Regions from separate parts of the Methylomonas rapida genome, predicted to be linked through region 2. Evidence: riboswitches for the same ligand, from Rfam matches in the RefSeq annotation. Region 2 holds a riboswitch; each other region holds the start of a gene.

Region 1 (7,739 bases), 1.4 Mb from region 2:
ACAACATCAGTGGCCCGCAGATCATCATGATGTCGGTGGGCTTTTTGCTGCTGTTTTTGGCGATTCGAAAAGGTTTCGAGCCTTTACTGTTGTTGCCGATCGGTTTTGGCGCGATTCTGAGTAACATTCCTGTCGCCGACATGACCGAAGAAGGAGGGATACTTTACTATCTGTATGGCGGCATCAAATCCGGCATGTTCCCCTTGTTGATTTTCATGGGCGTGGGAGCCATGACGGACTTTGGCCCGATGCTGGCCAACCCCAAAACCCTGTTATTGGGGGCCGCCGCGCAGTTTGGCATTTTTGGCACGCTGTTCGGCGCATTGGCATTGAATGGTGTGCCGGGCATGTCCTTCGATTTGAAACAAGCGGCGGCGATTGCGATCATCGGGGGCGCGGATGGTCCGACGGCGATTTATGTGGCCTCCAAATTGGCTCCGGAATTATTGGGTGCGATTGCCGTGGCCGCTTATTCGTACATGGCCCTGGTACCGTTGATTCAGCCGCCCATCATGCGGGCCTTGACCACAGAAGACGAACGTAAAATCGAAATGCAGCAACTGCGTACCGTCAGTCAAACCGAAAAAATCGTGTTTCCGCTGATGCTGGTTACGTTGACGGCGTTTTTGCTGCCATCTGCCGCGCCCTTGGTAGGCATGTTTTGTCTGGGTAATTTGATGAACGCCTCTGGCGTGGTGGATAGGCTCAGCAAAACCGCGCAGAATGAGCTGATCAATATCGTGACGATATTCCTGGGACTTTCCGTGGGTTCTAAACTGAGTGCCGAGGCTTTTTTGAAACTGGAAACTCTGGGCATTCTGGGACTGGGTGCGATTGCTTTTTCAATCGGTACTGCGAGTGGCGTATTGATGGCCAAAGTGATGAACCGCTTTAGCAGCACGCCCATCAATCCCTTGATCGGCGCCGCGGGAGTATCCGCTGTGCCAATGGCCGCACGGGTAGCCAATAAAGTCGGCCAGGAAAGTAATCCCTACAACTTTTTGTTGATGCACGCGATGGGGCCTAATGTGGCCGGCGTGATCGGCTCGGCCGTGGCGGCAGGTGTTTTGCTGAGTTTGGTGCGCTGATATTGGACAGTTTCGGCGAGACTGGGCCAGCAAAATGCTAGAATATCGCCTTATTTTCACTTGAATAGATTTGAGACATGACAGAAATCAAAATTGAACACAACCCCAGCGAAGAACGTTTACAGGAACTGGGCGTCTCCAACTGGGACATTTGGGAAAAAGAAGTTTCCAAATTCCCGATCGATTTCGACGAAACCGAATGCGCCTACGTGCTGGATGGCGAAATCCTGGTTACCCCAGCGGGAGGAGAGCCAGTACGTATTGTGCCGGGCGACTTGGTGGTATTTCCGGCCGGTCTCGATAGCCAATGGGAAGTCGTTAAACCGCTGCGCAAACATTACAGCTACGATTTCCCCAACGGCATTTAAGCCATAGTTATCTCTTGGTGCTACGATACCCGCCTTGCTGCGGGTATCTTCAGAGCCATCGAAGATAAAATCGCTCATCCATGCGGATTAGTGCATAAGGCATGGATTGAACTAACAAAGACATCTTCGGGCGGTTTTGCATCCAGCAAAGCCGCCATTTATAACGATTGTATACATGCCCCGTTGTCATTTTCGCCATAGAGGCGCAATCACGGTATGCAGGTTCCTGTTTTCCCATACAACGCTCGCCGAATGCTCATAGCCGCCAAATAAAATACTCTGCTCAATGGCTGTGGCCGAACAATTTCTGCTCGCTAGGAACTGCCTGAGTGTTCGTGGTTTCTCATCTTTCGATGATTAACTGTATCAATAAGGCAGATAATCTTTCTAAAAAATACTGACTTAAAAACTTGGTTGCAAGCACATAGCCCAGATGTTATATAGCGAAAAAATTCACCTTCGCTAAACCTATCCGTAAGGTAGGGACAGAAAGTCACGGATCCTCCAGAAATAGGAAAGCCGTACTGCCGAGAGAGACAGCGTAAAAGTCTCATCTCGCGGTTCGGCTTTTTTATGTCCAAAATATCAAAGGGGAGTGCCATGGCAACACATGCGAAATTTTTCCGGAACACAGTGAATGCGTTTTTTTGTTTGGCATTTTTTTGCGCCGGACAGGTACAAGCCGCATTTGTGGCTGCTTCCAGCAACATGGCGATCAACAACCTAAGATTTGCCTTGAGCGATACCAGCGCACAACTGCAGTGGACTGATGTCTGGTACGGTGATGTCAGAGCGCATGCGGCGGATTCCGACAGCGTTCCTGATAATGACAGCAATTCTTTATTTGGCAATGATGGCTCAATCCAGGCAATTGCAAACACAGCCCATGTCAGCTCCTTGGCTGACTATACTGTGGAAAATGGCACTCAAATTGGCCTTGATCCAAACGCCGGCATAACCGGCACGACGCATTCCGATCTTCACTTGGAACGCAAATACATGCAGGCCGATGGCTTTGCGGTGTCTGCCTTTGACAATTTCTTCACGATCACCAATCCCAATGCGACCGAAACCAGTGTATGGGTCGATTTTTTATTGGATTATCAAGGCAGTATTTTGGGAACGGCTGATGCTGAAGGCTTCTTTGTCGACATCACCCACATCGCTACCCTCAGACTATTTGACATCAACGGACTGTTGTCCTTTGATCAATTCCAGGATTCAATCTCTGGTACTAACACGACCATCCTGCACGAAAATCAAGGTACCTTAAGGGTTTCGTTCCTGCTCGATTACAACAAGACCTATCAAATCAGCGCGGAAGCAGACTCCGAAATATACGGCTATACGGTACCCACGCCGGCGACACTGCCCTTAATTTTATTGGGAGTAACCATCATGCGCCGTTTTCACAGGTGTTAGGCAAATTATCAATTCCGTCTGACAACAAATCCTTACCCCAACGGCAAGCAGGCGAAAGCCTAAAGGAGTTCATCATGAACCAAACTGCCCGGATTTTCTTCTTTGTAGCCACTTTTTTCACTGCCTTGGTTTTGCTTTCCAGTCCCGTCGAAGCCAAATTCATCGGTGCCAAACGGGTTTTCTGCATAACAGGCGCCACAGGTTTCACGTGTTCAGCAAAATCATGCTCAGATTGCCCTGAACAATGCAGTTCTGATGGCACAAGCCTCAACGGCCCCAGTAGTGAATGCTCAACGAACAGTTTCGTTTCTAATACCGAAGGGCTCTTTGGTGAAACCTACCCTGTCCTGACGACATCCAGTACTAACGAAGAAGGCTTGTCTCTATCCCTGCGTTATGCCAGCAACAATGCCAACGGCGAAAGCGCATCCCTGGACACCGTATTGGGCTTTGGTTGGAGTCACTCCTACAACATCTTTCTGTTCACCCAAGGCAGCGATGTATTCAAAATGAGTCCGGGCGGGATCGTCACCAAATATCAACGCTCGGGCAGGAGCGGTTCACTTTCATCCATTTCCGGCACACAGCAAACCGTCATCCAAAATTCCGACGGTTCGATCGATATTACCAATCGGCAGGGCGGCACAAGCTTCCACTTCGAAAAAATTCCCGGTAATCCGCTAAGAATCGCTGCCGTTGAGCCTTGGATGCTGAAATCCATCACTGACCGCAATAACAATAAAACAGAACTCTCTTACCAAAACGGCTTATTGGCCCTGGTGACCGATGCCTATGGCCGACAGTTCTTATCGTCGAGTGCTGTGTGGCTCATCCAGGTTTTTAAGGTGTGCACGCTGAGATTCAATTCATCAGCGATGGCTTGTATGCTGCGATTGCCTCGGCTATAGACTTTGGCCAAGGCTTGTTCTTTGAATTCATCAGAATAACGGGTTTTTGAATACTTCATGTTTAAATCTCAAATTTCATACAGTCTGAAAATTTGAGGCGACAACTATTCTGACGCAGGGGGATAGCAACCGAACTCAACAGCGGCACCTATTATTTGACGCTAACCGTCCAACGCTGGTATTACCTGTTCGATCGCTTCAACCGCTGGCAAATATTGGCGGATTCGTTGCGCTATTGCCAGCAGCAAAAGGGTTTAGAGCTCAATGGCTACGTGTTCATGCTGAATCATTTGCATCTGATCGTGACCTCGCCGGATGTAGCTGGTTTTCTGCGCGACTTCAAACGCTTTACCTCGAAGAAACTCAAGGAAAATATCGAGACCCATGAGTCGCGGGTTTTGGAGTTGTTTATCGACGAATCAGGAAAATACCATTTCTGGCATGATACCAATGCGCCAAAGAAAATCGAGAATCCGGCGTTTTATCTGCAGAAACTGAACTACATCCACGAAAACCCGGTTCGCAAAGGCTATGTCGAGCGACCCGAGTATTGGCGGTGGTCGTCCGCGAATTCGTCATCGGCACTGGTTGTGTCGTTTTTATGATCGTTCTTCTTTATGCCAAGACGATCGCTATGGTTCACACTGAGCGGTTTTGGTTGCAATTCTTGCACCGCACGAAGTTGGTAACCCCGTCCCGACATTTCGGCCTTTTTTCAAGCTTAGCCAAAACGTTCGAGGCGGGTTGAATAACCCGCCCCGCTGAGGTGTGATTGCTTTTTATAGCGCTCTATCTATTTCCCGAGGATATTTAATCCGGGCAGCCAGCTCATGTCCCGCATAGGCTATGTGATTATCTAGCCCGTGAATTTCGCAGTGCCCACCACGCTCCTTATAATCCGCTTGAAACGCATCGACGAAGTCCATTACGGTATGGTCGATCAAATAGATGTCGGCCAGATCAAAAATCACTTGGTGTCTATCCGGTAATGTCGCCAGTGCGCTCTTCAGCGCAATGAAATTGGAAAAAACCGCCGAACCACGAATAGTGACTCTAAAACGGTCGTCTTGTTGCTCAATCTGGTAAGAAATTTTCAGCAAATTCCTCGGGGAAACGCCGCGACTCAAGTGGATCAGCAGTTTTGCGATGATGCCGATAAACACCCCGACTAGTAGATTGCTGGCAATAACACCCAGGATAGTCACGACGAATATGAATAATTGCTCTTTGCCAACATCCAGTGTTTTGGCGAAAGCTTGAGGCGAAGCCAGGCGAAAGCCGATGTAGACCAGCAGCACAGCAAGAGAAGCCAAGGGGATGGTCGCAATTATCCCTGGAAACAAAAGCATGAATAGCAATAAGAAGGCACCGTGAAAAAAATTCGACCAGCCGCTTTGTGCGCCATAATCAATGTTTGCCGAGGTACGCACGATTTCGGTAATCATCGGTAAGCCGCCGAGAATGCCTGACACCAAGTTGCCGATGCCGAGCGCCCGCAGGTCACGGTTCAAGTCTGAATAGCGTTTTTGTGGGTCCAGCCTGTCAGCGGCGGCGCTGCTGAGCAAGCTTTCCAAGCTGCCTATCAGCGTGATCGAAACGACGCTTTCCCAAAAAGCCAGGCTAGCGACTTTTGAAAAATCCGGAAAATGGAAGCTGTCGAACAAACTATCAGGAATGGATACTAGAAACGGGCCGTCAACGTTGATGTTGGCTGGAACTTTAAATAAAGGGTCGGGCTGAAAATGGGTAAGATCGAAAGCGTAGCCAAGCAAAATACCGGTCACGATCACCAGCATAGGGGCTGGAATTTTCTTAAGCCAAGGATGCGGCAATCTCGGCCAGCCTATCAGAATACAGGCCGCCAGTAACGCGATCATACCGATCTTGGGTGCATAGAATGCTTGCGCATGTATGACTTCAGTGATGCCGGCCAGCACGGTCGGCGTATTGGCAATCTGCACCCCCATCGTCATGGATAATTGCTTGATGATGATAATGATGCCGATGGCGGCTAGCATGCCATGTACCACCGAAGCGGGAAAAAATACCGCAAGCCGCCCCGCCTGATAATAACCCAGCACGATCTGCAATAAACCCGAAATCACGATTGCGGCCAACGTATAACCATAGCCCGCCAGCATATCCCCTTGCCCTAGATTTTGAACCGACGACAGGATGACCACGATCAAGCCGGCCGCCGGGCCGGTGATGGTCAAGCAGGAACTGTTGAGCCTCGAAACCAGCAGGCCGCCGACGATGGCGGAAATGATGCCGGCCATCGGTGGAAAACCCGAGGCCACCGCGACACCAAGACATAAAGGCAGGGCTATCAGAAACACCAAGAAACCGGCGGATAAATCGGCTTCCCAGTGCCTGCGCAATTGGCTCCAGGTGTCATTTGAGGGGTTATTTGGGGATGTTGAATTTTTCATCGTTTGCTTGGTTCTGGGTCGCTGATAATTGCTCCTCGCGTTTTACTATTAAAATAGTAAAAAGTCTAGTGTGATGTTATTTTAATGGTTGTTGCTGTGGCAGCATGCCCGTCATGACGAGCTGTTAAGGCTTGACAGGGTGGCATGTTTTTGCTTTCAGGTAGAGCGAGCAGCGGAATGCATTCCAGGTTACGAACGCATGTTCACTGAAACCATTAGAACTCCTTTAAACGGACCCAAGCGCGGCGGTCTGCGGTAAGATCAAGCCCACAGGGCTTGCACATTTTTTTCACATTTTGCTGACCATCGATTTGCTACAATCGTTTCCCCAAAACATTGTTATGTATGCGTTTATAAAGACATATAAATAACAATGATATACAGGCATCTTCGGATGCCTTTTTCATTGAGGAGTACCTTTGTTCAGATTGGAGTGCGCTGTTTACCAATGAATGTATCTATCAAGCAAGGGAAGACTCGCGGTCAATACGGGTTGATGGTTGTGTTGCTGTTGATTGCGGGTATCGGCGCGTATCTAGGATTCAAGCCGAAGGAAAACGATCAAAACAATCAAGCCACCGTCAGCGTGATCGTCGACGACATCGAGGAAAACGTCACCGCGCAGGGCAAGCTGGAGCCAAAGGAATACGTCGATGTGGGGGCGCAGGTTACCGGCCAGCTGCAAAAGCTGTACGTCGACATCGGTGATGACGTCAAGACCGGTCAATTGTTGGTGGAGATCGATCCGCGTGTCTATGCGGCCCGCGTGGCGGCCGACGAAGCCAATATCAAGAATCTGCAGGCGCAACTTGCGGGGCAAGAGGCGAATGTGGTGTTCGCGCGCCAGCAATTCGAGCGCTACCGTGAATTGATGAAGAGCAAGGGCGTCAGCGAACAGGATTTTCAGAACAGCGAGTTCAACCTGAAAAAAGCCGTCGCCACCGCCGCAGCCATCCAGGCGCAAATCGAGCAAGTGCAATCGACCTTGCAAGGCGATCGCACCAATCTGGGCTTTACCAAAATCTACGCGCCGATCGATGGCACGGTGGTCACGCGTACCGCGCGCCTGGGCCAGACCTTGAACGCCAATCAAACCACGCCGATGATCCTGCAACTGGCCAAGCTGGATGCAATGACGGTGCGCGCCCAGGTGGCAGAAGCCGACGTCATGCGTCTGAAGCCTGGTTTGCCCGTGTATTTCACGACGCTGGGCGCGGGCGATAGGCGGTGGCATGGTGAAGTCAGGCAAATTATGCCATCGCCAGAAGTCGTCAACAACGTAGTGCTGTATAACGTGCTGGTCGACGTCGATAATCACGATCGACAGTTGATGTCGGGTATGAGCACGCAGATGTTTTTCGTACTCGGCAGTGCCAAACAAGTGCCTTTGCTGCCGATCGCGGCGCTGGGGGCGAGGGTGCCCGAGGCCGACAATGACCAGGGACGCGCTTATCGAGTCAAGGCAATGACGAAGGCCGGCGAAGTTCTGGAAAAAGTGGTGCATGTCGGCCTGCGCAACCG
Region 2 (7,739 bases):
TACTTTCATCGGTCGCGATTATCCGGCTATGAGCCCCCAGTACCTGCTCCGTTAGCGTGGTCCCCGAGCGTAAGAAACCCAGCAAAAAAGCCGGTGCCGGCAAACCGTCGTTAATGACATCCTCGACAGGCCAACGCTTCAGCAACGCGGCGTTAAATCCCTGGCTATTGCTTTCCAGCGTTTCGAAAAGGGATTCGCGCTGTTCCGGGCCGAGAGGCGAAAGCGCGCTATGCTCCCTGCCGGCGCGAACCATGGCCGCGAAAGCCTCGTCATAACGGCCTATTTTATCCAGGATCACGGCCTTTTCCAGCCAGGCACGCGCGGTCTGCTCGCGGTCGTCATTGCGTTCTATCACGCGGTTCAATCGATCCAAGGCTTGTTCGGGCGCCGCGAAACGGGCTTCCAGAATCGCCAGCAGGATATTGCATCCCGGATGATCGGGTAACAACTGGCAAACCTGGCGAGAAACCGGCAGCGCTTCCTGATGCCGATTCATCCGCACCAAACACAAGGCCAGGTTATTCAAGAAAACCGGGGATTTGGGCGCAAGCGTTAGCGCGAGGCGCGCCAAGCGCTCGGCGGCATTCACTTCTCCCCAGTGCGTCAGTTGCGCCGACAGTTCGACCAAAAAACGCGGATCGCGGGATTTGGCGGCTTGACGCTCCAGCAGCCTGGCGGCCTGCAGCAAACAACTTATGCCCTCCTTGCGTCGATGCAGCCAGCATAGCGCCTGACCTAACCCCGCCTTGAAATAAGCATCCGCGGGTTTGGCATGGGCCAATTGGCGAAAGCACCGTTCCGCTTCGGTGAAATTTCCCGCCGCCACGGCCTGCCGGGCTTGCCGGTGCAATGGCTCGATGTCTAAGGGAATGGCCGAAACGCTACCCGGCCTGTCGGCGCAACACGCCTTGAATTTTTTTCCGCTGCCGCAAGGGCATGGCGCGTTTCGGCTGATTTTCGCGGCATTTTGCATCACAGTACCAACAACTCCGGCGCCACGCGCTTGATGAATAATTCGCGGTAGATTTCGGCTTTCCTGATTTGCATGCTTTCCATCGGATTATAGTCGTCGCTGATGACGATGCCCTCGCTGTCATCGAGGGCGTATTCGTGGTCGATCAACCATTGCACGCGCGGGTCGCGGCTATTAGGGTCCAGTTCCATGGGTTGGTTGGCGGCCAAAAAGATGAAATCCGTCATTTCGGTCTTTTCGGTAACGAATACCCGCACATGGGGCAAAACCCGTTTCAGCGTTTTATGCACAGACGCCACCGCGGCCGTGCCCTCGCCGCGCGTGAAGCCGACATAGTTCAAGGCCAGCATGCCCTTTTCCGTCAACAAGCCGCGCAAATCGCTCAACATCTCTCTCGTCAGCAAATGCACGGGCTCCGTGCCGCCCGTGAAACAGTCATGAACGATCAGGTCGTATCGTTTGCGCAGTTTTGTTATTTCATACCGCGCGTCACCCACGATGAAATCGCCGGTAGGCTTGAAATCAAAAAACTTCAATGACGCATCAGCCACCACGGGGTCGATTTCTATCGTGTCCGTGGTCAATCCCCTGGCTTTCAACTGCCGGGCGATATGCCCGCCACCCAAGCCAATCAAAAGCGCATCATTATGACTAGGCAGCAAAATCGGCAATGAACTGATGATGTTTTGATAATCCAGCAGGGTCCGGCCATCCCGCAAGGCGGTGGCGCTTAACACCGAGGCATCCGACAACAGCAGGCGCGTGCCATTTTGCGGATTGTCCACCACCCTGACCCAGCCATAATTGCTTTCCGCTTGATGCATGACCTTGAAACCGCTGTCCGTTAGTCTGGAAGTCGCGTAACCCTTGGCACTGAGCAAGCCGGCGACCAGGGCGATGAATAGCAACGGAATTATCGTCGAAATGCGGGCAAAGCCGGATTTGTCCTTTATCATCAGGGCAATGGCCCAAAATGCCAGCACCCAGCCGAGCGTGAAAATGATGGTTCTGCTGCCAAACGCCGGCAGCAAAAAGAAACCGAGCATCAAGGTAGACAGCACGCTGCCCACGGTGCTGATGGCGTAAACGGAGCCCACCGTACTGCCGACATCGTCCAGTGTTTCGGTCGCCAGTTTGATGACAAAGGGCCCCACCATCGCCAAGGCCGTCAACGGCAGGAAAAATAACAACATGGCGCTGGCAAATGCGCCAGCCCGCATCCCCAGTGGATTGGTCAGGTTCAAGATGGGCCCGCTAAGGAAGGGAATCAAACTCGTCGCGCAAGCCGCCAATAGGATCACGTGCGCCAAACGAAGGCTTGGGTATCGGTCCGCCAGAAAACCGCCGAGATAATAGCCCAAAGCCAAGGCAATCATTGTGACCGAAATCAGCGCAGACCAGACATATAGGCTGGCGCCGTAAAAAGGCGCAATGATTCGGGTACCCAAAAGTTCCAGAATCATCACGGCGCCACCGCTGAGGGTGACAGTAAGCCATAGAAAAACCTTGCTTGGCGCCGCGTCGAGACGAGACAAACTTGCGGGATGATGATTGTTGTTTTTGGCCATAGGATTCAAAAAGTTCAATTTTGGATAGTCAATTTTTACCCATAAAAAACCCCGAACCGGCTCCATTCCGTGATTCGGGGTCGTCTGCCTCCTGGCAAGGTCAATCCATTAACATCCCTGCGTTCTAAATCATCCTGTTCAAAACGTGTTGCCCATTTCCCTCAGGCTGTCCATTTTCCTTGAGATTTCGATCAAGCCGCACGTTTACGCCGGTTGATGCCCGCCACGCCAGCCAACGCGCTGCCGAACAACCAGACGGCGCCAGGAACGGGAACCGGCGCGGCAGTGGCAACCGAGAACGTATATTGGCGCGAAGCCGGTGATTGGCCCATGCAGCTCGAATCGTTATCCGGGCATACGCCGCCCAAGCCAATCAGATAGTAACCCGCCTTCAAGCCAAACAGATTCAAGGTTGCCGCGCTCGCCGACGCACTTGCGGCGCCACCGCTCAAAAAAGGCGAATTGGTGTTCCAGGCGCCGCCATGGGCGACATCATCGAGATCACCATTCTTAAAGGAAAGGCCGTTTTGCGCATAACCGACCCAGCCATCGTGTCCATCGACGATATTACCGATGTCATTATTCGTGGTCACGCCACCGTCATTGCGACCGCGCACCTGATTGTATTCATGGAAGCCACCGCCTTCTGCGATGGCGCTGGTACCGCTGGTCCAAATGCTAAACCCCCCGGTATTTAGAGGCTGGTTAGTCCCTCTAGAAGTCAAACTGAATCCGACATTGAACGTGTTTCCAGCGGCTATGTCCGCCTGCGTACCAACCTGTAATTTGAACCAGTCGGCTGTATGCACCCAGCCCATATTGCTTTTGGCTTGAATATCCGACCAGGATTTGTAAGGCGTCGCATCATCGCGCGAGATCGTGTCGCCGGTGAAAACGCCCAACGATACGGCGGTAAAGGCGCTGGCCTGGGTGGATACGGAGATTGCGGCCACGCCCAAGATCCCGATAATGGCTTTATTTAGTCGTTTCTTTGTCATCAAGAATTCCTCTGATTTTCAGTACATAAGGCCTTGGCTGCAAAACCAAGGCCCGCGAGATGCCGTTAAGCCGCAACCACTGCTTTACGACGACCGCAGCCGATCAATCCGGCCATCGCGCTGCCGAACAACCATACCGCACCCGGAACAGGGACCGGCGCCATACTGGCTTGGATACCATATGTGCCAGAGTGAGCACCGCTAGCTGGATCGATGGCGCCACCGGCCGTGATGGTATAGCTGCCCGCGGTCAGAAAAATGGTCAGGCTTTCGGCGTTTGTCAGGCTGTTGTTGACGGCTTGCAAAAATTCCAGCGTGCCCGATTGACCCGAGTTGTTATACAGCGTCATGTCGCCATTCGCATTCCAGCCGCCTTGCTTACCTTGCGCGGCGAAATCGATCCATAACTCGCCTGTAGCGCTGTTCGTGGCGCCTTCATACGTCGAAGCAGGCAACAAGCCTTTGTACAAGCTGAAACCCACGTCGGTGAGCGCGGCAACCGTGCTATAGGTAGGCGTGCTAGCGTTTGGCAAACCCGCGGCAGTCAAATTGGCATAAGTGCCTTGCCCCAGGCCTGTAACATCGATTTTCACTTGTTGATCGGTCGCCAGGGTAAAGCTAAAAAACGCGCCATGGTGGCTATCGCCCCAATCAGCTTCCGCGGCATCAGCCCAACCGACATTGCTGGTCACTGAACGTTGGAATGGACTTAAAACACTCAAGTCACGATAGGACACGTGAGCGAATGCCTGGCTGCCGCATAGCAAGCTAGCCAGGGCCAGTAACGACATAACGATTTTTTTCATAATTTCCTCTTTATACTGTTGACAAGATAAGTAAACAGTAATGTTCAAGACAAGGTATAGCCCTAACCTCCATCTTGACCTCCCCATCACTAAAGGAGGCGACCCGGCTATCTCATTTCCTTGAGACCCGTGGCTTTCCGACCCCGCCTCGCGCCGGGTGTGGCCAGGCTGACCTTAGCTCTACCAAACAATCTGATGCGATATTTTTGGCCAAAACGCTCACAACAAACTCAACCCAATATTTTGGAGACAGCTTTCATGCCAAAACCCACTAAAGCACTAGGTTTCAAAAAATTACATCATTCGGTAATATTCTTAAAATGTTTTTTCGCGAATAGAATTATGGGAAATCACGCAGTTTTCAGGCCAAATGCCTCAATCTCGATCGCGGACTTCCAGGCCATGGCCGGCCAAATTGCGCCTTTGTAAAATGGGCGCAATAATTGCTTGATCAACTCAATCTATTACGGAGAATTTTGCATGCAAAAAACCAAGGACATGCCAATTTGGGTATTTCTGGCATTTTCGAGTATCGAGACGCGAAGAGGCGCGCTGATTTTGCTCTGGAGCAGCATCGTCTTCAGCTTTTATTGCATCCCCTGGAGTCATTATTTCAATGACAGCCAATGGATAAACAAACTGTTTTTGATGGATGATTGGGAGTGGTTTGCCATGATGCTGCCAATGACACTGTGGTATTGGCTAAGCCTGAGGTGGCTGGATAGAAAACAGGCCTGGATTTAATGCCCGCGCACCAGTAAAGACTACCAGTCCCGCGGTTGCAGAACCTCAAAACCTGAAAACAGGGCGCCGTCGAAGAAAGTTACCAGCCGCCCAGCGCGCTCAACTCACGCTCCAGCAACGCGCTATCCCCCAGATTGAGTTCCACCAGCCGGCGTAGATTGGTGATGCTGTCGATGTCGATATCGTCACATTTGAAACCGGCCAGCGTGCCAGAACCGTGAGCAAAAGTCAGTTTCATGCGTATGGATGCTTCGTCGGAGAGGTTCAGTATCAGCATGCAAGGCGTCGTCGCCGAACCCGGCCAAGGCTTTTCCAGATTCAATAGACAGCCTTTCAGTGAAATATCGACAATCCGGCAAGGTAGCGTGAACTCATCGTTCAGCAACGATGCCTCGGCGTCATAAAAGATGCGCTGGAAATGCCTTTTCTCGCCGTCTGTTTTTGCCGTCACCCGAATCACTCCAGGAAAAACTGCATCGGCGTTTTGTCCACCTCGATCACGTCATTGTTTCGCAGCAACGCCGTTCGCTCGCCCAATGGCTCCCTATTCAGCCGCAGTCCGTCGTGGCCCTGCAAGGCCGACACATAATAACCATCCTTACGCCGGGCAATGACTATCACGCCGGCGCCTTCGTGCCCGAGGCGCGTCATGGCCTTTTTCAGCGTAAGAATGCGACCGATATGAGGTCCATCCATCACTTGCAGCTTGCCTTCCTGCTGCCTTGCGCCCGCTTCGAGCTTCTCGTTCAAAAACTCCAGGTCAGGGTCCTGGGAAGACGCGGCTTGAGGCGATTCGACCGGCTGATGAAAAAATTCGGTCGCGTTGTAAACGATGTAATGCTTGCCGACATTGATGACGTCGTTGTTTTGCAGATTCCATTCCTTGGAAGGTTGATTATTGACCAGTAGCGGAAATTTTTCGTTGAGTTGCTTGATGACGCACTTGCCGTCCTTGATGACCGCCACGGCGTGGGCAGGCGCCACCGCCAAGCTATCGACCACTAATTCGTTGGTGTCGTCCCGGCCGATATGCACCACGCCGGAATCGTAAATACCTGAAAAAATGGGTTTATCTTTGAAATAGACGGTAAATTTTGCCATTGCTGTTTTTCTATAAGTCCCTGCGACCGAATTGTAGTATAGACGCTAAAAGGAAGCCTGCAGTGATATAAACGATAATTTTCGATTTTCTTACTTGGCAATTTTACGTCCACAAATCACACGCTCGGCTGCTCCGGGGACGTTGCAAATAAGCCCCCACATTCGCCTGAAAGCGGCATTCGCCCAGCGGAACGTCAATTCTGGCAAAATCCGTGAAGATAAACATCGACTCGATAACACAAAGGCCTATTATCCGGTCGAATTTACAGTAAAATCAATGCCGCCACCCTAGCCGACCATGACGATGACTAATTCTTCCACCGAAAAAAAACAACAATCGTTTCAATCGCGGAACCTTTATATTACAGGCGCGGACCGCAACAGTGGAAAATCGATCATCATGCTGGCGATGATGGAGATGCTGACGGGTTATGCCGGCAAAATTGGCTTTTTTCGCCCCATCATTCAAGCCGGCGACAAAAAAGACGAATTGATCCAATTCATTACCTATCGTTACCAGCCGGACATCCCTTACGAAGCCATGTATGGCTGCAAGAGCGACCATGCCCGCGCGCTGGTCGCCGATGAACAATACGATGAACTACACAAAATCATCCTGGGAAAATACCGGGCATTGAAGGCGAAATGCGACTTCGTGCTTTGCATGGGCTCGGACTATAGCCACCGCGACGCGGTTTTCGAATTCGATTTCAACGCCCAGGTCGCCAACAATCTGGATTGCCAAATGATGCCGGTGATACCGGGTTCCAGGCAAGACAATATACAGATTCTAAACAGTCTTGCCCACCTCAAGCATGAACTGCATCAGCATGACAGCGATGTGCTGGCGGTCATCATCAACGGTGTCGAACCCGGCCAGATAGAGCCGCTGCGCGCCATGTTGAGCCACCCCAACGATTTCCCGATTTACATCGTCCCGGTCGAGTTGTCGCTTGAAAAGCCGACCATAGGCAACATCGTACATGCGATGGGAGCGAAAATATTTTCCGGTGACAACAACGCATTGAGTCGCGAGGTCCATCAATACAAAGTGGCGGCCATGCTGGTGCCGGATTTTCTGGATTATGTCGAGACCGGCGACTTGATCATTACCCCAGGCGATCGTTCCGACATCATTCTGGCCAGCCTGATGGCTTACCATTCGACCAATTACCCGCAAATTTCCGGCTTGTTGTTGACCGGCAATCAAAAACCGGGCAAGCAAGTACAAGCCTTGATAGACGGGCTTGGCGATGCGCCCTTTGCAATTCTGGGGGTCGACTCCGATACCTTCACCACCGCGATGCGAATCAGCCAGGTGCCGGCCCGCCTGCATTCGCATGATGACAGAAAAATCGCCAAGGCTTTGGGCTTGGTCGAAAGCAACCTCGACATGAGCGAAGTGCGCTTGCGCTTGCGCAGCAACCTCACGCACAAGATGACCCCGCTGATGTTCGAATACGACCTGCTGCAACGCGCCAAGGCCAAGAAACAGCACATCGTGCTGCCGGAAGGCACCGAAGAGCGTATTTTACGCGCCGCGGAAATC
Region 3 (7,739 bases), 710 kb from region 2:
GAGTTTGACCATTGCCACGGCCAGCGTATCGCCGATGTCGTTGCTGGTGTGCTTGCTGCCGCCATGCTCGCCCTCATTGCCGGGTTGCAATGAGTCGCTCATGGTCATGTCCATGCTCATCAATTGCGGCATGATCATCAGCGTCAACCAATCGGTTGGCGAGTACATCAAATCCAGCATGTGCATTTGCATGTGCATTTTGGTGGGTTTGTACAGGCATCCGTCGCTGACGGCGCAGGCATTGCTCACCAGCAAGGCGTCGCTGATCTGATCGCTGCCGTGCAGCATGGAACCGCTTTGTACGCCGTATTGGTAGCGGTAGCCCACCATGATTTCATCGGCCTGACTCATCATGTGCCCAAACATCACGCCGGCCGGTATCGGTGCGCCATGATGGTGGTGGTGATGCATGTGATGATCGCCCGCGCCGCCGCCCATCGAAAAGGGTCTGGCCGCGAAATCGATGTTCAAATTGGCATGGGCCATAAAATATTCAAAATCAGCATAATCGCCGACACCGCCGCCGCCCAATTTCAAGCCGCCGGAATGAAAGGTGTATTCAAAGCCGGTTTCCAGGGTGATGCCGCGGGCAAATTCCTTCGTTATGGTGATTCCTGGCGTCAGATTGCCAAATGCCGATAGCCTGAAATCGCTGGAATAATAACCATCCGCGCGCGGAGCCAGAAAATAAGGGGCAAAAAACTCCGCTTCCGATTGGGAGTAATACCGCAGCGATGGCGTAACGGTAAAACCACCGGGCAGGGACTGGAACCATTTCAGTTCGAAAGTGTGGGAGTTTATATTCCAGTCGTCGGTATAAAACCGATAATCGAAATGAACGGAGGCATCCAGTTCGGGGATGTGTTGATTCAAACGGTTTGAGGTCGAAAAAATATTGCGTTGGCTGGGGCGGTTTTCTCTGAATAATTCTATGCCCACCATTTCCAATGACGTTAATTGCCCCCAGTTGAAATCCTCGTCGGCGGATTCCAGTAAGGCATATTCTTCTGGCGTTATTTCGCCGCGTATGTAAACGTATTTATAAGGATTGCTGAGGTAACCTTGTTGATGGCTGTAATTGGCCGAAGTTTGAAACAAGGTGTTCTTGCCTAAAACCTGCGATAAGCCCAAGTTGAAATTATGGAAAGTGCTGGTTTCTTTCAAGTCAGGATAATTAGGCGCCGCTTCATCATGAGAGTGACCGGATGCTGCGTGACCGGTGCTGCGGTTAATGTCGTTGCTCGTGACGCCGTAGCCACCGAATACGGTGGTTGATTTGTCGTTGAATTCGTGACTGACGTTCACCGAGCCGAAATTGGACAGAAAATCAGGCTCATCGGATAGACCGCCGGAGAGGCTCAAAGTGGTGTCGTCAAAAAAATATCGCGTTGTAAATTGCGGCATGGAGCGAGTTTCCATGGGTTGCAAGGCAAAGCGTTGCACGATGGGCGTATTTGTTGGCACCATGCTGTCCAGCAAAGAGCGATAGGCGTCGACTTTGGCTTGAAATTTGAGGTTTTCGACCAATTGCTCGACATCGCGGAAGGCGTCTTCCTTTTCCTTGTTCAGGTTGGCGATATCCGCTTGATATTGTTTGGTAAGTGATTCTATCGTTTCGTTTTTTTTGCTGGCGGCGGCATCGATGGCTGCATTTTGTTCCGGGCTTAGGTTTTGTGCGGCCAAGTCGGACTCAAATTGCGCTTTCCGGTTATTGATTAATGTTTGATATTGGCTATCCAGATTGGCTTTGAACTGGGTTAAGTCGGTGTTCCAGCTTAACCAGGCCGAGACGGGTGAGACAGCGATGTCGTCGATTTCAAGCGCAAAATTAAATGTAGCTTTGCCTGTATTATTGATGTTTGCGTAATGTAGCCAAGCGGCCTTGATGTTGCGAAAACCACTGTTTAGCGGCAAAGTACCCACGAAGCCATTGTAAATCGTTTGGTAGGCTACACAGCTTGCATAATCGGTGCATTTGCCGCTAAGTGTAGGCTCTGCTAAGTTTGTGTTGGTCGCTTGATTGAATCCCAATATCTCGAAATAATCTACGCTAGGATCGTGATCGGGATTGGGTGTCACGCCATCCGCTAAAAATTTTGCATACGGGTTTTCACCTTTATATGGAGAATTTATTTTGATCGAATCCAGACTGAAAGCCGAGGAGTCGAGCGCCCTGATATAAATCCCGCCGGAGTCGTTGTGGTAGGTAAGGGCGCGGTTGCTTGTGGTGCCGCCTTGATGCAAATGCGCGTTTGGGCCTGTGATGTCATTAATTGTACCGACGATGATACCGTTTTGGCTGATACAGTCGCCGCCTGGGCATAGCCCGCCTGAAATGGGGGAGTCGCTAGCCTTGCCATAATAAGCGCCCGCGGTAAGAACGCCCTCGAAATTGACAGTGGTCGATGTTTTGATGCTGCTGGGTTCTGGATGGCTTGCCTGGTAAGTCGCTAAATCGTTGGTTTTTTGTTGGTTGTACAAGGCAATATCATTATCCCTTTGTTGTCTCATTGATGCGATAAAGGGACCGACGATCGAATCGAAAGTGTTCGTGTACTCGGTTTCTACATAAATTTGCGCTTGATACAGATTGAAATCAAGCGATTTCAAGTCATTTTGATGATTATCATTGATCTGAGATTGGAGGGTAATACGATTGTTCGATATTTGATCTTGCGAGTTGCTGATTACGTTCGCTATTGTAGAGCCGCTTTCCGTATAGAAAGTATCCAGGCCAAAGGTCAAAATATTACTTTTAGTGACAATGGGAGAGGCGGAGGATACTAAGTCTTCATAGATTATTTTGGATTTCTCTTGTCTCGGCAGGTTGGTCAGGGTAACTGGTAGGCTGTACATCGGCGTGGCACCCGAGTAAGTATCCCTATCCAAACTAAACGACAGTTCGATACGATCGGTCAACGGAATCACGGCGTCAGCGTGATACACATCGACCTTCATCCTGTTGTTGTTTTCTTCGTAATGACCGTAGCTGACGTTGGCGTTGATATTGGCCGCGGGTACGGCCGCAACTGCCTGCAAACCGGGCAAGCTCAACGCGGCCGATGTCAGCGCGGCGAGCGCCGCGTTTTTTTCCACTTTAGTTGCAGCCACAGCCGCCACCCGCGCCGCTATGTCCGCCTTGCGAGGCCTCCTTGCTGGTGAAGATATGATCCCGGAACCGGTTCAGGTTGGGATTGGGGTTGATGCTCATGTCCTCGCGGGCCAAATTGCCTCTTTCCCAGGGCGACACCTTGCTGCAGCCCTGGGCAAGCAAGCAGAGGCAGCAAGCCATAACTTTCAGATACGACAAAAATAAGCGCATGGTATTGCAGGTGGATGTTGCGGAGTTATTCAGCTAATAGCTTTTCGACATGCTGTTGAATGGTGGCTTCGTCGCCGTCCCGGAAGCCTAGATGCACTAAACGGACCGTGCCGGTTTTGTCGACCAGATAAGAGGATGGCATGGCCTTGACGTCGAAAACACCGGGACAGTTACCGTTCGGATCGAACGTCATCAGATAGTCAACCGGATTGGCTGCCAGAAATTGCTTGGCTTCATCGCTGTTTTCGTCGACATTGATGGCGACGATTTCAAAGCCGTCTTTTTGTTTTTCGTTACGCAGACTATTCAGGAAAGGCATGGATTTCTTGCAAGGCGGGCACCAGGTCGCCCAAAAATCCACCAATACCACTTTGCCTTTATAAGCATTGAAGTCCAGTTGCGCGCCAGTATCGGCAAGTGTGGCTTGGCAGCTCGGCACGGTTTGGCCTTGATCCGTCGCATAAGCGTGGGACGATAGGGTCAGGATGACGGCGAGGAGTAATGATTTTTTCATGTTATTCAGCAGGGTAGAGATAACGGTTTGACTGTAATTTGAAGCAATAATTATGCCTAATAGGTGGGCGGATTTGAATTCCTGTTCAGGATTCGCGAATGGCGCCACTCGGCAATGGCTAAAGCTATTGCACTCCCGAAATGCCGCTGGAGTGAAAAAGCTTTAGCTTTTTTCAAATAACGCTCATGAAGGCTATCGCCCCGTCCAATGAAAGTTCTAGCTGTAGGAGCGACGCATAGTCGCGAATTGAAGCCATTTATCGCGACTGTGCGTCGCTCCCACCATGACTTTCAGAGTCGGATTTGTGGCCCGAGAGGGGGCAAATTTTCAAAGGTGTTTTTGTCATTCCGGTAGGGATCACAGGAAATCAGGCCTCAAGGATGGAGCGTAGCTTGCCATTGCCGGCAGGCATATTAAATCCGACAAAGAATTAGGCGCGGTTCTTCAGTCGGGAGGCTAATTCTGACGAAATCCAGGTTGTATTTTGCTTGCCAGATGAGCGGCAGACGGCAGGAAAAAGCGTCGTGCTGGTTTTTCTTGTGATAAAAGGGCAAAAAACCCATTGAATGCCGATAAATAACATAGTTCAATTTAAAAAGAGGTGTGCTCTCCTGTCGCGTCATGAAAATCGTTAGATATTTTCTTTGGGTTGCTGTTGGTTTCTTTGAATATTATTTCAGGATAATACATTGACAAAAATGGCCTGTGTTTTGCTTTATGACTTGTTGAAAAATGCCAAACCCGTCGCGAGGCGGGGACGGAAAGTCGCGAATCTCTTCATTCAGGAGATGGTCGGGCTGCCATTCATGGGATGTTTTCGTTTTGTGCCCTGCGTGGACAAAAGGATCATCTAGGCGCGATTTTTGTTTTTAATATGGATTAAATCGCTGTTAAACGATATTAAGGAGTATTGAATGAATAAGACAAAGTTGGTTTATGGGGCGGTGTTTGGTTTGCTGGCATCCGTGGCGGGAAGCGCGAATGCGGCAATTACCAGTCCAACCGTTGTGGATTTTGGATACAAGCCTAATAGAACTACCCCTGATACAGTGCTGACCGCGGGCGCGTACTACGGAAAGGCAAATGTGGCGCCTGTCGGTGCGGAAATATGCCCTGAAGGGGATTGTGTGCTGCAAAACAGCATGGTGATTGGTACCATCGGTGATCCTACCGGACCTAATGCCCATCTTCACCAGGGCGGTTCGACGGCTGATCGCATGCTGGCTTATCACAACGACTCTGGTGGTGTTTATTTCAGAGCCGATGATATGTCGGCTTTTAGCTTTGATTCGATCAAGATTAGCTCGCCATACAGCGGCGAAAACCCTTTGGCAAAATATTTGGCCGATGGCGTGACTTTGAATCCGGATCATGATTCGACTCTTGATTACTACGAAATATTAGGGTTTGACACCGCGTTCAACCCGGATTTGTGGAATGGCGATGGCACAAATTACAGCACGGCTGTTGCCTATCAGACGATTTACAATGGCTTCAATGATACGCTTTCCCTGAATGAAGACTTTCGGAATGTAAAGGCGGTCTGGATTCACTATGCGGGGGCGCAGAATGTTGGTTTGGCCCAATTTCCATTCAAGGTTCAAATCGACAATATTGCGGTGAGTGCTCCACAAGTCACCTCTGTTCCCGTGCCGGCAGCAGTCTGGATGTTCGGTAGCGGTTTGCTGGGCTTGTTGTCTTTAGGCAGAAGAAAGCCAGCCTTATCGGCCTGATCTGCTCTTAGCCGTTCAATCAAAAGCCGTGCATCGCATGCAGCGATACACGGCTTTTTTATGTTGTATCCGGGGCATTTGTCCATGCCGGTATGTGATTTCGCCCATTTTGTAGTTCGCATGGCAGATTGAGCATTCGATTCTTATTGACTAACTGTATGATTGAAAAACTATATTTAACTTATGGTTTTGATTTTGCTTTTCGATGTCTGCTAAGGATATGGTCGTGCATAACTTTCCTGTAGTTCAACCCACGCCCCAACCCTCTGGAGAGGGTAAAGGTGGATGTTATTCAAGGCCAAATCCTCAATCGGGCGACAAATTCCGGGCTTGCCGGGATTTGGGGAGCAATGCTGGTTCCCTGGTTGCTATAGGAACGTCGGTCTGTGCGTTGAGTGCCGCTAATTTATTACTGAGGTGAAGATGAGGATAAACAAGATATTGGGGTTGAGTTGTTTGCTGCTGGCGCAGACGGCCTTTGCTCATGGTCCCGAGCCCTTGCCATTGCAGAATGTGCCGATTCCGCATGTGGATGGGAAACTGGGCGGTGCGGATGTGAATTTTTTACCGGAAGACGGGCCCGATTCGATTGTCGTCGACAAGGAAAAAGCCATTGCGCTGGGTAAGGCCCTGTTTTGGGACATGAATGTCGGTAGCGATGGCATGGCTTGCGGTTCTTGCCATGTTCATGCCGGGGCCGACATCAGGATCAAAAACCAATTGAATCCTGGCGCCAAAAGTGCCACCGGCAATGGGGATACCTTTGAGCCGTTGCCATCTGGCGCGGCGGGCGGCGCCAACTATACCTTGACCCAGGATGATTTTCCCTTGTATCAATTTGCCAACCCTTTTGACAGAAGCAGCGGCAAAACCTTTTCTACCGATGACGTCGTTTCCTCGGCTGGCACCTTTAGCGGTGACTTCGTCGGTGCATCCAAGTTTACTGGTACCAGTGACGAATGTAGTCGAAGCGTCGATCCGGTATTTCATGTCAACGGTGTTGGCACGCGTAGGGTAGAGCCGCGTAATGTGCCGACCATGATCAATGCGATCTTCAATTATCGTAACTTCTGGGATGGCCGGGCCAATAACGTTTATAACGGTGCGAGTCCTTGGGGAGATCGTGACGAAAACGCCGGCATTTGGGTCAAAACCGGTGCCCGTAGCGTGGCAAAAAGGAAATTGCAATTGACCAACTCATCGCTTGCCTCATTGGCCATGGGGCCGCCTCTGAATGATGCGGAAATGTCCTGCCGGAAGCGGACTTGGCCGGATATAGGCAGAAAGCTGTTGTTGCGCCAACCCCTGCAGTATCAAAAGGTTCATCATCAAGACAGCGTGCTTGGGCCTTACAGTCTGAGCGTCGACGGTGATTTGAAGCCAGGATTGAACACGACTTACAAGAGTTTGATTACGCAGGCGTTTAATCCAAAGTTTTGGTCGTATACCCGTGTCGGCGAGTTCGGTGCGCCTCCTGGGCAAACGGCTTACAACCAGATGGAAGCGAACTTCTCGATGTTTTTTGGCATAGCGCTGCAGCTTTATCAGGCAACGCTGGTATCTGATCAGGCGCCGATCGATTTGACCGAGCGTGATCCCAATACTTTCATGCCGACGTGGAGGTTTCCTGCTTCGACGGGTATCGTAAAAACGCCGGAAGAGATCGCAACGTTGCTGCGAGGTCAGCAATTGTTCACCGATAACCATTGCAATCTTTGCCATGGCGGCCCTGCGATTACCACGGCCGCGGTTGAACTGAACAGCGAGTTGGTTACGCCAGCACCGGGTAAAAGCTACGGTCCCAGCCATTTTCAAATCCCTTATGGCGCGGATGCATTAGGGCCCTTTAGCGCGGCATCGGCCGCCGGTATCACCCCGTATAAAAACGTCGTGCAGCGTGACGTGGTGGTCGGGTTGAATCGTCGCTTGATGGATATGGGGTTTTTCAATACCGGTGTGAACGATCCTGACGCCGATCCCGGCATCGATGGCGTGGACGATTTTGGTAATCCTCTGTCGTTCACTGATCAGTATTTGCAATACCTGTTGGGTAATCAGTCGGCGGTCAAGGACCAGGACGTATTGAAACACGTGCGTAGTTGCGACTTTATCCAACCGTTGGCGAGTACCGCGAGCAGATTGACGCCGGATGTGTTCAAGTCAACCGATG
Region 4 (7,739 bases), 730 kb from region 2:
CGAGGTAATTCAAATCCGGATTGGCTTCCGCCATCGCAGCCAGACTGTCGCCGTTGCCGAAGCCGATCTCGACGATCAACGGCGCCTTGCGGCCAAAAGCCGTTTCTGCAGCGAAATCGGCCTGCGGCGACAGGCAATATTTATCCCAATGGCTGTCCAGCGCCTGTTTCTGGCCGACGGTGGCGCGGCCTTGGCGGCGAATGAAGCTTCTGATGCGGGCGGGATCGATTTTTTTGGATTCGGTCATGAGCGTGGCGATATGGGTCGGATAAAACAAAGGCCGAAAGCTTGGCCTGGACTATGTTCATGTTGTCATCGCAATTTTACCCGGATATTCGCACCAGGCGGCGTAATCTCGATCGCTGGCGCGGGTGGAAGGCATTAAAAAGCAAAAAACCCCGGGTTGGCCGGGGTTTGCGTGAGTCCATGCCGAATCGACGACTTATTTCGGACGACGGCGTTTCATCGAGCCTGCCATGCCGACTAAGCCGGCGCCAAACATCCAGGCAGCGGCTGGTAACGGCACGACTTGTACCTGGCTATTGACAAAATTGACATCGAGTCCGGTCACGCCTTTTAGGAAGCCGATGCTATAGGCATCGTTGCCCAGAGCCAATGCGCTTATATCGCCTGCATTGCCGAGTACGCTGAAGGTAAAGCGGGCGATGCCGAAATCGGAACCCGCATTGCTACCGTTGGTGATGCTCATGAAGGCGTAGTCGATAAGTCCCGAAGCCGCGTGTGCTTCATTGATGAATGAAGATTCCCAGGGTGGATTGGCAACCGCGCTGGAAACATAACTCAGCACGCCAGGGTCCCACTGCAATGAGAAGGCCGCGCCATCGGGGGCCAAGGTGAAATTTTCGCCGATCAGATCGATCGTCAGTAGTTCGCCACTCGCTACGGCAAGATGGTCGCCCTGACTAAACCTGACCACGTTGGTCAGCGAGGCCGAAGCCTGGGGGCCAAATAAAAGCAGCGTCAGCAGGCCGCAGAACAGGGAAAAACGACGAGTGTTTTGGTTATGCATATTAAATCTCCAGTCAATGTTTTGGGTATTGGGTAACGATTCATGTCTTGCAGGTTCACGCAACATCCTTGTCGCGCTAGCCTTTCAATGGATCAAGGCAGCAAACCGGCGGGCCCTGGCGGCTTACCCAGATAGGTTTTTGCAATATTCAAATCCATAGGATCGACGATGCCGTTGCCATTGAGGTCGTGGTTGGGTGAAACCAGGCCCAGTTTGGCTTTCAGCGTGTTGAGATCCAGCGGATCGACCACCTTGTTCTGATTGAAATCGGGGTCGCAGAGATTGCCGTAACCGTCGCCATTGGTGTCGCGTTGGTTGGCGTTCGCGACCAAGGTGCAGTTGTCTTGATTGTCCGGCACGCCGTCGCCATCGCTATCGATCGCTGGCGCCGCGATTGTTTCGTTGAACTCGGCACTGGCGATCACACTGGATTTTTGGCTGGAGGCATCGAACATGGTCTTGAAGTCGACGACTTCGGCCGTGGCGGTGTCCTCGAACAAATCCCGGGCGAAGGCATGCGACAAGGTCTGGTACACCAGTTCGGCCTTGACCGTGTAGTTCCCGGCCGGCAAGTCGGCAATGCGATAACGAATTTGATCGCTGCCGCCGACGAAATTGCCGTCCGCCAAAGCCTCGCCGACCACGCGCACATCGGCTGGCGAGCTGGCCTTGTTGAAGCCGGCCGGCAGGATGCGGTTGTCCTTCAGGTATTCCTTGCCGCGCAGCAGGGTATAAGTCACTTCGCCCAGGTGATTGCCCATGATGGCTTCGTAGACTTGTACCTGATCCTGTGACGTGATCAGGTCGTAATGCGGCTCGAAAACGCCTTCTTGCTCGTCGGCATCCACACCTTCTATGCTGCCGTCGGCATTGACCTTGCCGGATTCCCACACCGCCTGATTCTGTTCATTCAGTACGACGACATGTAAGTGCGCGCGTCTGGACGGATAAGCGCTCGGCAGCTTGTGGCCGGTAGTGCTATTGATTTGCAACGTGAAATCCAGCGTGCCTGCGGTTGACTGCTGATCGATGACGCTCACCGTGGCGGCACTTTTCAGCATCGTGTCGGTTTTGGCGATGGTTTCGGCAAAGTTGTTGGACAACACGCCGAGCTGGGTTTTGTTGTTGTTCAATATGTCCAGCATCAACTTGTTCGCGCCCACCAAGTCATGAATCGCGAAGTTGTTGCGCTGCACGCTGTACCAGGGCGGCCGGGTGGTGATGATCACGCCGTCGGTTCGGCTCATATGGCAGCCTTGGCAACTTTTCTGATTGACGTAGCTGCTGTGCTCCCACTCCATGTAGGGCGTTTGTTCCGGAAACTCGCTTTCCGGCGTCGTGCTCAACACCTTGCCGTCTTCATCGACGTAAGGCGTTTTCAGGTTATGGCAGGATGCGCAAAGCTTGGACTCCTTGATATGCGCGCTATAGACCGGTGTGTAGCCGGTGTTGTTGATCATCGGATTGGCGAAAATCGCGGTGTCGCCGGGACCGCCGAATGGGCCATAGATGGTCTTGGTGGTATTGATGTTGAAATTGCCAGACATCGCCGGCAATGTGCCCAAGGTGCTTGAGTTCGGAATTTGGTGGCATAAGGTGCAGCTTACACCGTCCATCGCGGCGTCATGCCTGGGATGCCCTGCAGTCAGGATGCCGCCGTCGAAAAGCGTTTGCGTGGCCAGCGAGCCGTCTTTCTTGGCCTCGTAACTGGCCATCGGCGCATGGCATTTGCTGCATTTGTCGTTGATCAGCGCTTCCAGTTGCGGATGCTTGGCGATTTCGCTGCGCACCTTGGCGCGCCAGAAAGGATCGCGGGCCGAATTGGCCATCATGCTCGATGACCAGTCGGTGACGATAGACACATCGGCGCCGTTTTTGTCCTTGATGCCGTTATGGCAAAGAGCGCAATTTTGCGAGCCGGAAAAATGCGTCGTGGTAAATGCTGGGTTGCCGCCGGATGCCGGCGGCGCGACAAAGGTCCCGGCGACTACGACCGATACTGGCAACAAAGTCGCCAATGTCAGCATGATTATTTTTAGGGTTTTCATGACAGGTCTCGAATAGAGGGGAGAGCCGAACCTCCTGTTCCGCTCCGCCCTGCATTGATTTTTAAGCGAGGCTACGCTTACGGCGGCCGATGCCAACAAAGCCCAGCAAGGCGCTACCGAACAACCAGACAGCGCCAGGTAGCGGTACCGCCGTGACGTTGCCGATCAGATTCAGGGTCAGTTGATAGTTTTGACGCGTGCTGCCCGCGCCGAAATCCGCATCGGACAGGTTCAGCAGGTATTGCGCGCTGAAACTGCCAGCGTTGGCTGTCAGCAAATTGGCGATGAAGCTTTGGCTGCCACCCTGGGCCAGGTCGGCAAATGCCGACAGGCCGGTATCGAATGCCCCGGCATCGCCGCTGGCGATGACGCTATCCAGGTCCAGGCCGATACGGTCGGCATTGGCCAGGTTGAACAACCTAAAATTCAAGGACGCGGTGCTGTTTTGCGCAACATTGCCGAAATCCAGGGTCAGGCTGGTGGTTTCGGCGTCGGTGTCGAAAGAAGCCAAGGCGTGCAGCAAGTAGCTGTAGCTGGCCTGTAAGGTACCGGACCAATCGACGGTATACGTCGCGGATGAGCCGCTGGCCTGGCCCTTATAACTGGATTGGGTGACCGTGGCCGACAGACTGGGTAGCGTCAAAGTCGCGTCGACGCTGCCTGTGCCCGCATAGGCGTCCAGGTTGCTGCTGTCCACGCTGGCAGTGCCATGAGTCGCGGTGGCTTCTGACGTGGATGGCCCCCAGTTGCATGAGATATTTCCGGTTTTACCCATCGCCAATGAGCAGGAGCCGCCCTCCAGGGAAATCGCGGGAGCCAACGGGATCTGGGCGCCGGCTGCGACCAGGGCGGCGGAACTGGCGCCGCTTCCACTCACGGTTTTGCCTTCACCGTTGCCCTTATAACCGGAACCGGAAATGGATTGCGTGCGGTTGGAGTTCAGTTGCAGATCGACGCCGGTCAAAACCCCCATGGCGGCGTTGAACCGGGCTACCGACACGGTGGCCGCGCTTGCGCCGTCGTTGGTATTGGTTAGCGATTTCGGGCCGCTGGCATAGGGATCGTTTGGATAATCCTGCGCGGCCGTAACCGAAGCAGAGCCAGTGAAGTTGATCGGTCCGCTGGTCGTGGTCAAGGCGGCCTGAGAGATACCGCTTGCCCCCAGTAAGAGCGCAATGGCTGTCAATTGAAAATGTACTTGCATGAAATTTAGTCCGTTATGTTGTAGTGAATGCATTCCGTGATACGCGGCCTGGGCCGCCCCTCCTATCACATGAGGGCAATCCGGCTGTCTTGATCGTCGGCAAGACCCGTGACTTTCCGAGCCTCGTTTCGCAACGAGGTTGGCGATAAGTGAAAGCATTCAGGTCAGCAAGGATTTTTCATCACCCTGCCGACTTGCGATGCGTAGTCACTCCTAACAATATTCAAATGTTGTAATACTGTTACTTTTTGAATAATCAAAATTTGTGCCACTTGCTCATCTCCATGTCATCAATTGCCTACAGCGGGACGGAATGTTTTCCGGTAGCGAAGCGTGCAGTGCGGCTTCGGCGAATTACGGGATATGACCTATTCCGGTTGTGGGATATGCCGGATGTGGCGTATCGGGTTATCCGCTGTCGATTCTGGGCGTCAGTGGTAAGAACAATCGAACGGCCAGGGCGCCGGGTGGCCGCATCTGGGTAGGCAGGCGACATTTATGCGCTGCGTTGGAGGAAAATTTTGCCGGGGCTTGGTGATTCGCAGTCTAGGCTTGCTGGCTAAAGTTATGTAAGTGCTGGCATTTCGACTATAATCCGGCCCCGTTTGCATGGTTTTGGCCCTGCTGATTCCCAACTGCTTTCTAAATAGCAACTACCCGATCAATATGCTGATTTTTTTCTATACGCCGATTCGGCGCGGAGTATGCCGATATGGACATTGAACTACTGATTAAATCCCTGATTTTGGGCGTGGTCGAAGGTTTGACCGAGTTTTTGCCGGTTTCCAGTACCGGTCATTTGATTCTGGCGGGCGATCTGCTGGACTTTAACGACGAAAAGGCCAAGCTGTTCACCATCGTGATTCAGGTTGGCGCCATCCTGGCGATTTGCTGGGAATACCGCGTCAAGATCGGCTCGGTACTGGCGGGCTTGACCAGCGAGCCGCGGGCACAAAAATTCGTGCTGAACCTGGCCATTGCCTTCATGCCGCTGGCATCGCTGGGCTTGTTGTTCGGCAAGCATTTGAAAGCCTTATTGTTCAAACCCATTCCAGTGGCACTGGCATTCATCGTCGGCGCGCTGGTGATCATCTGGGCGGAAAAGCGGGAGCATAAAGTCCGCGTGCATGAGGTGGAGGACCTGAGCATGCTGGATGCGCTGAAGCTCGGTATCGCGCAAGCCTTTGCGCTGATTCCGGGCACGTCGCGTTCCGGCTCGACCATCATCGGCGGCCTGTTGTTCGGCTTGTCGCGCAAGGCGGCGACCGAATTCTCGTTTTTCCTGGCCATACCCACGCTGATTGTCGCCAGCTTGTACGATTTGTACAAACACCGCGACTTATTGCATCTCGACAGCGATGCCGCCTCGTTCGCGGTCGGTTTGATGGCGGCCTTCGTCAGCGCGCTGGTCGCGGTGAAAGGATTGCTGCGTTATATCAGCCATCACGATTTCATCATTTTCGCCTGGTATCGCATTCTGTTCGGCCTGGGCGTGATTGCCACGTCCTATAGCGGCCTGGTGCAGTGGACCGTCGATTGATTTGATCGCGGTATCGTGTCGCGCGTTTCCCCCATTTGTTGATTTTTTGAAAGGTAATTTATGGCTTTGCCACTGTTGATGATATTTCTGGGCTTGATTATTTTGGTCTGGAGCGCCGATTTGTTTGTCGAGGGCGCGGCCGCGATCGCCGATCATTTAGGGATGTCGCCGATACTGATCGGCATGGTGGTCGTGGGTTTCGGTACGTCGGCGCCGGAACTGTCGGTTTCCGCGCTCTCCGCATTGGAAGGCAGCCCCGGTATCGCCCTCGGCAATGCCTATGGCTCCAATATCACCAATATCGCGCTGATCTTGGGCGTCACGGCGGTGATCAGCCCGATCGCCGTGCATTCGCAAGTGATCAGAAAGGAACTGCCCATTCTGTTCGGCGTGACCTTGCTGGCCATCGCCCAGCTTTATGACGGTGATTTGAGCCGCCTGGATGCCGCCCTGGAATTGGTCGTATTCGCGGCCGTCATGACCTGGATGGTGATTCAGGGCATGAAAACAGCGAGCGCCGATAAACTTGAGCAGGAAGTGCAGGCCGAACTGAAGGAACACGCCATGTCGCAATTTCAGGCCTGGATTTGGCTGATTGCCGGTCTGGTGCTGCTGGTGATCAGTTCGCGCATGCTGGTTTGGGGCGCGGTATCGATTGCGCGGGACCTGGGCGTCAGCGATCTGGTCATCGGCTTGACCATCGTCGCCATCGGCACGTCGCTGCCCGAGCTGGCATCGTCGATCATGGCCGCGCGCAAGGGCGAACACGATTTGGCGGTCGGCAACATCATCGGCTCCAATTTGTTCAATACCCTGGCCGTGGTTGGGGTGGCCGGCGTGATTCATCCGATGTCGATTCCGCTCGAGATCGTCAATCGCGATTGGCCCTTGATGGCGCTATTGACGCTGGCGCTGTTCGCGATGGGTTACGAACGCAACGGTAACGGCAGTATCAATCGTCTGGAAGGCACAGTGCTGATTGCCGTCTACGCGGGTTATACCCTTTATTTGATCAACACGGTGGTGAGCGCTTAACCATGTCGATCGAACTGCATTTACGCAATCTGGCCTATCGCTGGAGTAACTGGTTGCTGTATTCGCCCGCGCTGGTGCTGGCCGCGGCGGCAGTGCTGGCCTATCTGGCCGTGGAATACACGGGCACGCATCTGAGCGTCAACACGGATACCGCCGAGCTGATCGCGCCGGAATCCCAATTTCAGCAGAATCGGCGCAAGTTCGAGCAGCAGTTCGGCCAGGAAGTGCATACCCTGCTGTTGGTGCTGGAGTCCTCCAGTCCGGAATTGACCAAGGCGGCCGCGCAGCGCCTGGGACGGGAATTAAGGGCCGATAGCGAACATTTCAGTAAAGTCTACCGTCCCGACGAAAACGTATTTTTCCAGCGCAATGGCTTGTTGTATCTGGATAGCGACAAGCTGCAGGATTTTTCCGTGACGCTGGCACAGGCCCAGCCCTTCATCGGCCGCATTTCGCAGGACCCTAGCCTGAACGGCTTTTTCTCGATTTTCGAGGATGCGCTGAACGCCGAAAGCAAGACCGAGGAAGTGCCCATCGACCTGATGTCGCTGATCGACAAAGTCAGCACCTCCCTGCATAAGACTTTGAATGGCGAGACCGACCTGCTGTCCTGGGAAAAGTTGATCGCAGAGAACAATATCCGGGAAGGCCAGTCCGACAAGGCTTTTATCTTCGTTACGCCCAAGTTCGACTATAGCAGCATTCTGCCGGTCGAGCCCGCCATCAATGCCGTTCGCGCCGCCGCCAACAAGATACAGGACCCCAACATGCCGGCGGTAAAGGTCTGGGTTACCGGCGAAGTCGGGCTGGAACATGACGAAATGGCCGGCATGAGCGAGGGCACGTTCAATGCCAGCATTTTTTCCGTCGTGCTGGTCTGCG

The links. Region 2 has a riboswitch for cyclic di-GMP ahead of NM686_RS04785 (hypothetical protein). Riboswitches for the same ligand answer to the same signal wherever they lie in the genome.
Region 1: another riboswitch for cyclic di-GMP. It lies ahead of NM686_RS11600 (hypothetical protein); the one in region 2 lies ahead of NM686_RS04785 (hypothetical protein).
Region 3: another riboswitch for cyclic di-GMP. It lies ahead of NM686_RS08160 (hypothetical protein); the one in region 2 lies ahead of NM686_RS04785 (hypothetical protein).
Region 4: another riboswitch for cyclic di-GMP. It lies ahead of NM686_RS01275 (choice-of-anchor E domain-containing protein); the one in region 2 lies ahead of NM686_RS04785 (hypothetical protein).

The regions. Positions count from the first base shown of each region.
Region 1 is NZ_CP113517.1:2,446,467-2,454,205, reverse strand. It holds gene NM686_RS11610 (sodium ion-translocating decarboxylase subunit beta) at 1-1,088, shown strand, start outside; gene NM686_RS11605 (cupin domain-containing protein) at 1,166-1,456, shown strand; cyclic di-GMP riboswitch class I at 1,908-1,988, shown strand; gene NM686_RS11600 (hypothetical protein) at 2,057-2,878, shown strand; gene NM686_RS11595 (hypothetical protein) at 2,853-3,140, opposite strand; gene NM686_RS11590 (transposase) at 3,669-3,845, opposite strand; gene NM686_RS11585 (REP-associated tyrosine transposase) at 3,909-4,391, shown strand; gene NM686_RS11580 (SulP family inorganic anion transporter) at 4,566-6,218, opposite strand; gene NM686_RS11575 (efflux RND transporter periplasmic adaptor subunit) at 6,667-7,739, shown strand, end outside.
Region 2 is NZ_CP113517.1:1,002,750-1,010,488, reverse strand. It holds gene NM686_RS04800 (sulfotransferase) at 1-973, opposite strand, end outside; gene NM686_RS04795 (fused MFS/spermidine synthase) at 973-2,541, opposite strand; gene NM686_RS04790 (VPLPA-CTERM sorting domain-containing protein) at 2,733-3,539, opposite strand; gene NM686_RS04785 (hypothetical protein) at 3,605-4,345, opposite strand; cyclic di-GMP riboswitch class I at 4,440-4,519, opposite strand; gene NM686_RS04780 (hypothetical protein) at 4,826-5,089, shown strand; gene NM686_RS04775 (PilZ domain-containing protein) at 5,169-5,540, opposite strand; gene NM686_RS04770 (FHA domain-containing protein) at 5,546-6,190, opposite strand; gene pta (phosphate acetyltransferase) at 6,495-7,739, shown strand, end outside.
Region 3 is NZ_CP113517.1:1,714,861-1,722,599, forward strand. It holds gene NM686_RS08145 (DUF3570 domain-containing protein) at 1-3,111, opposite strand, end outside; gene NM686_RS08150 (DUF4266 domain-containing protein) at 3,098-3,292, opposite strand; gene NM686_RS08155 (TlpA family protein disulfide reductase) at 3,348-3,836, opposite strand; cyclic di-GMP riboswitch class I at 4,561-4,641, shown strand; gene NM686_RS08160 (hypothetical protein) at 4,751-5,569, shown strand; gene NM686_RS21730 (cytochrome c peroxidase) at 5,993-7,739, shown strand, end outside.
Region 4 is NZ_CP113517.1:273,801-281,539, reverse strand. It holds gene trmB (tRNA (guanosine(46)-N7)-methyltransferase TrmB) at 1-247, opposite strand, end outside; gene NM686_RS01285 (hypothetical protein) at 443-1,030, opposite strand; gene NM686_RS01280 (thrombospondin type 3 repeat-containing protein) at 1,123-3,078, opposite strand; gene NM686_RS01275 (choice-of-anchor E domain-containing protein) at 3,140-4,282, opposite strand; cyclic di-GMP riboswitch class I at 4,354-4,436, opposite strand; gene NM686_RS01270 (undecaprenyl-diphosphate phosphatase) at 4,995-5,822, shown strand; gene NM686_RS01265 (calcium/sodium antiporter) at 5,883-6,857, shown strand; gene NM686_RS01260 (MMPL family transporter) at 6,860-7,739, shown strand, end outside.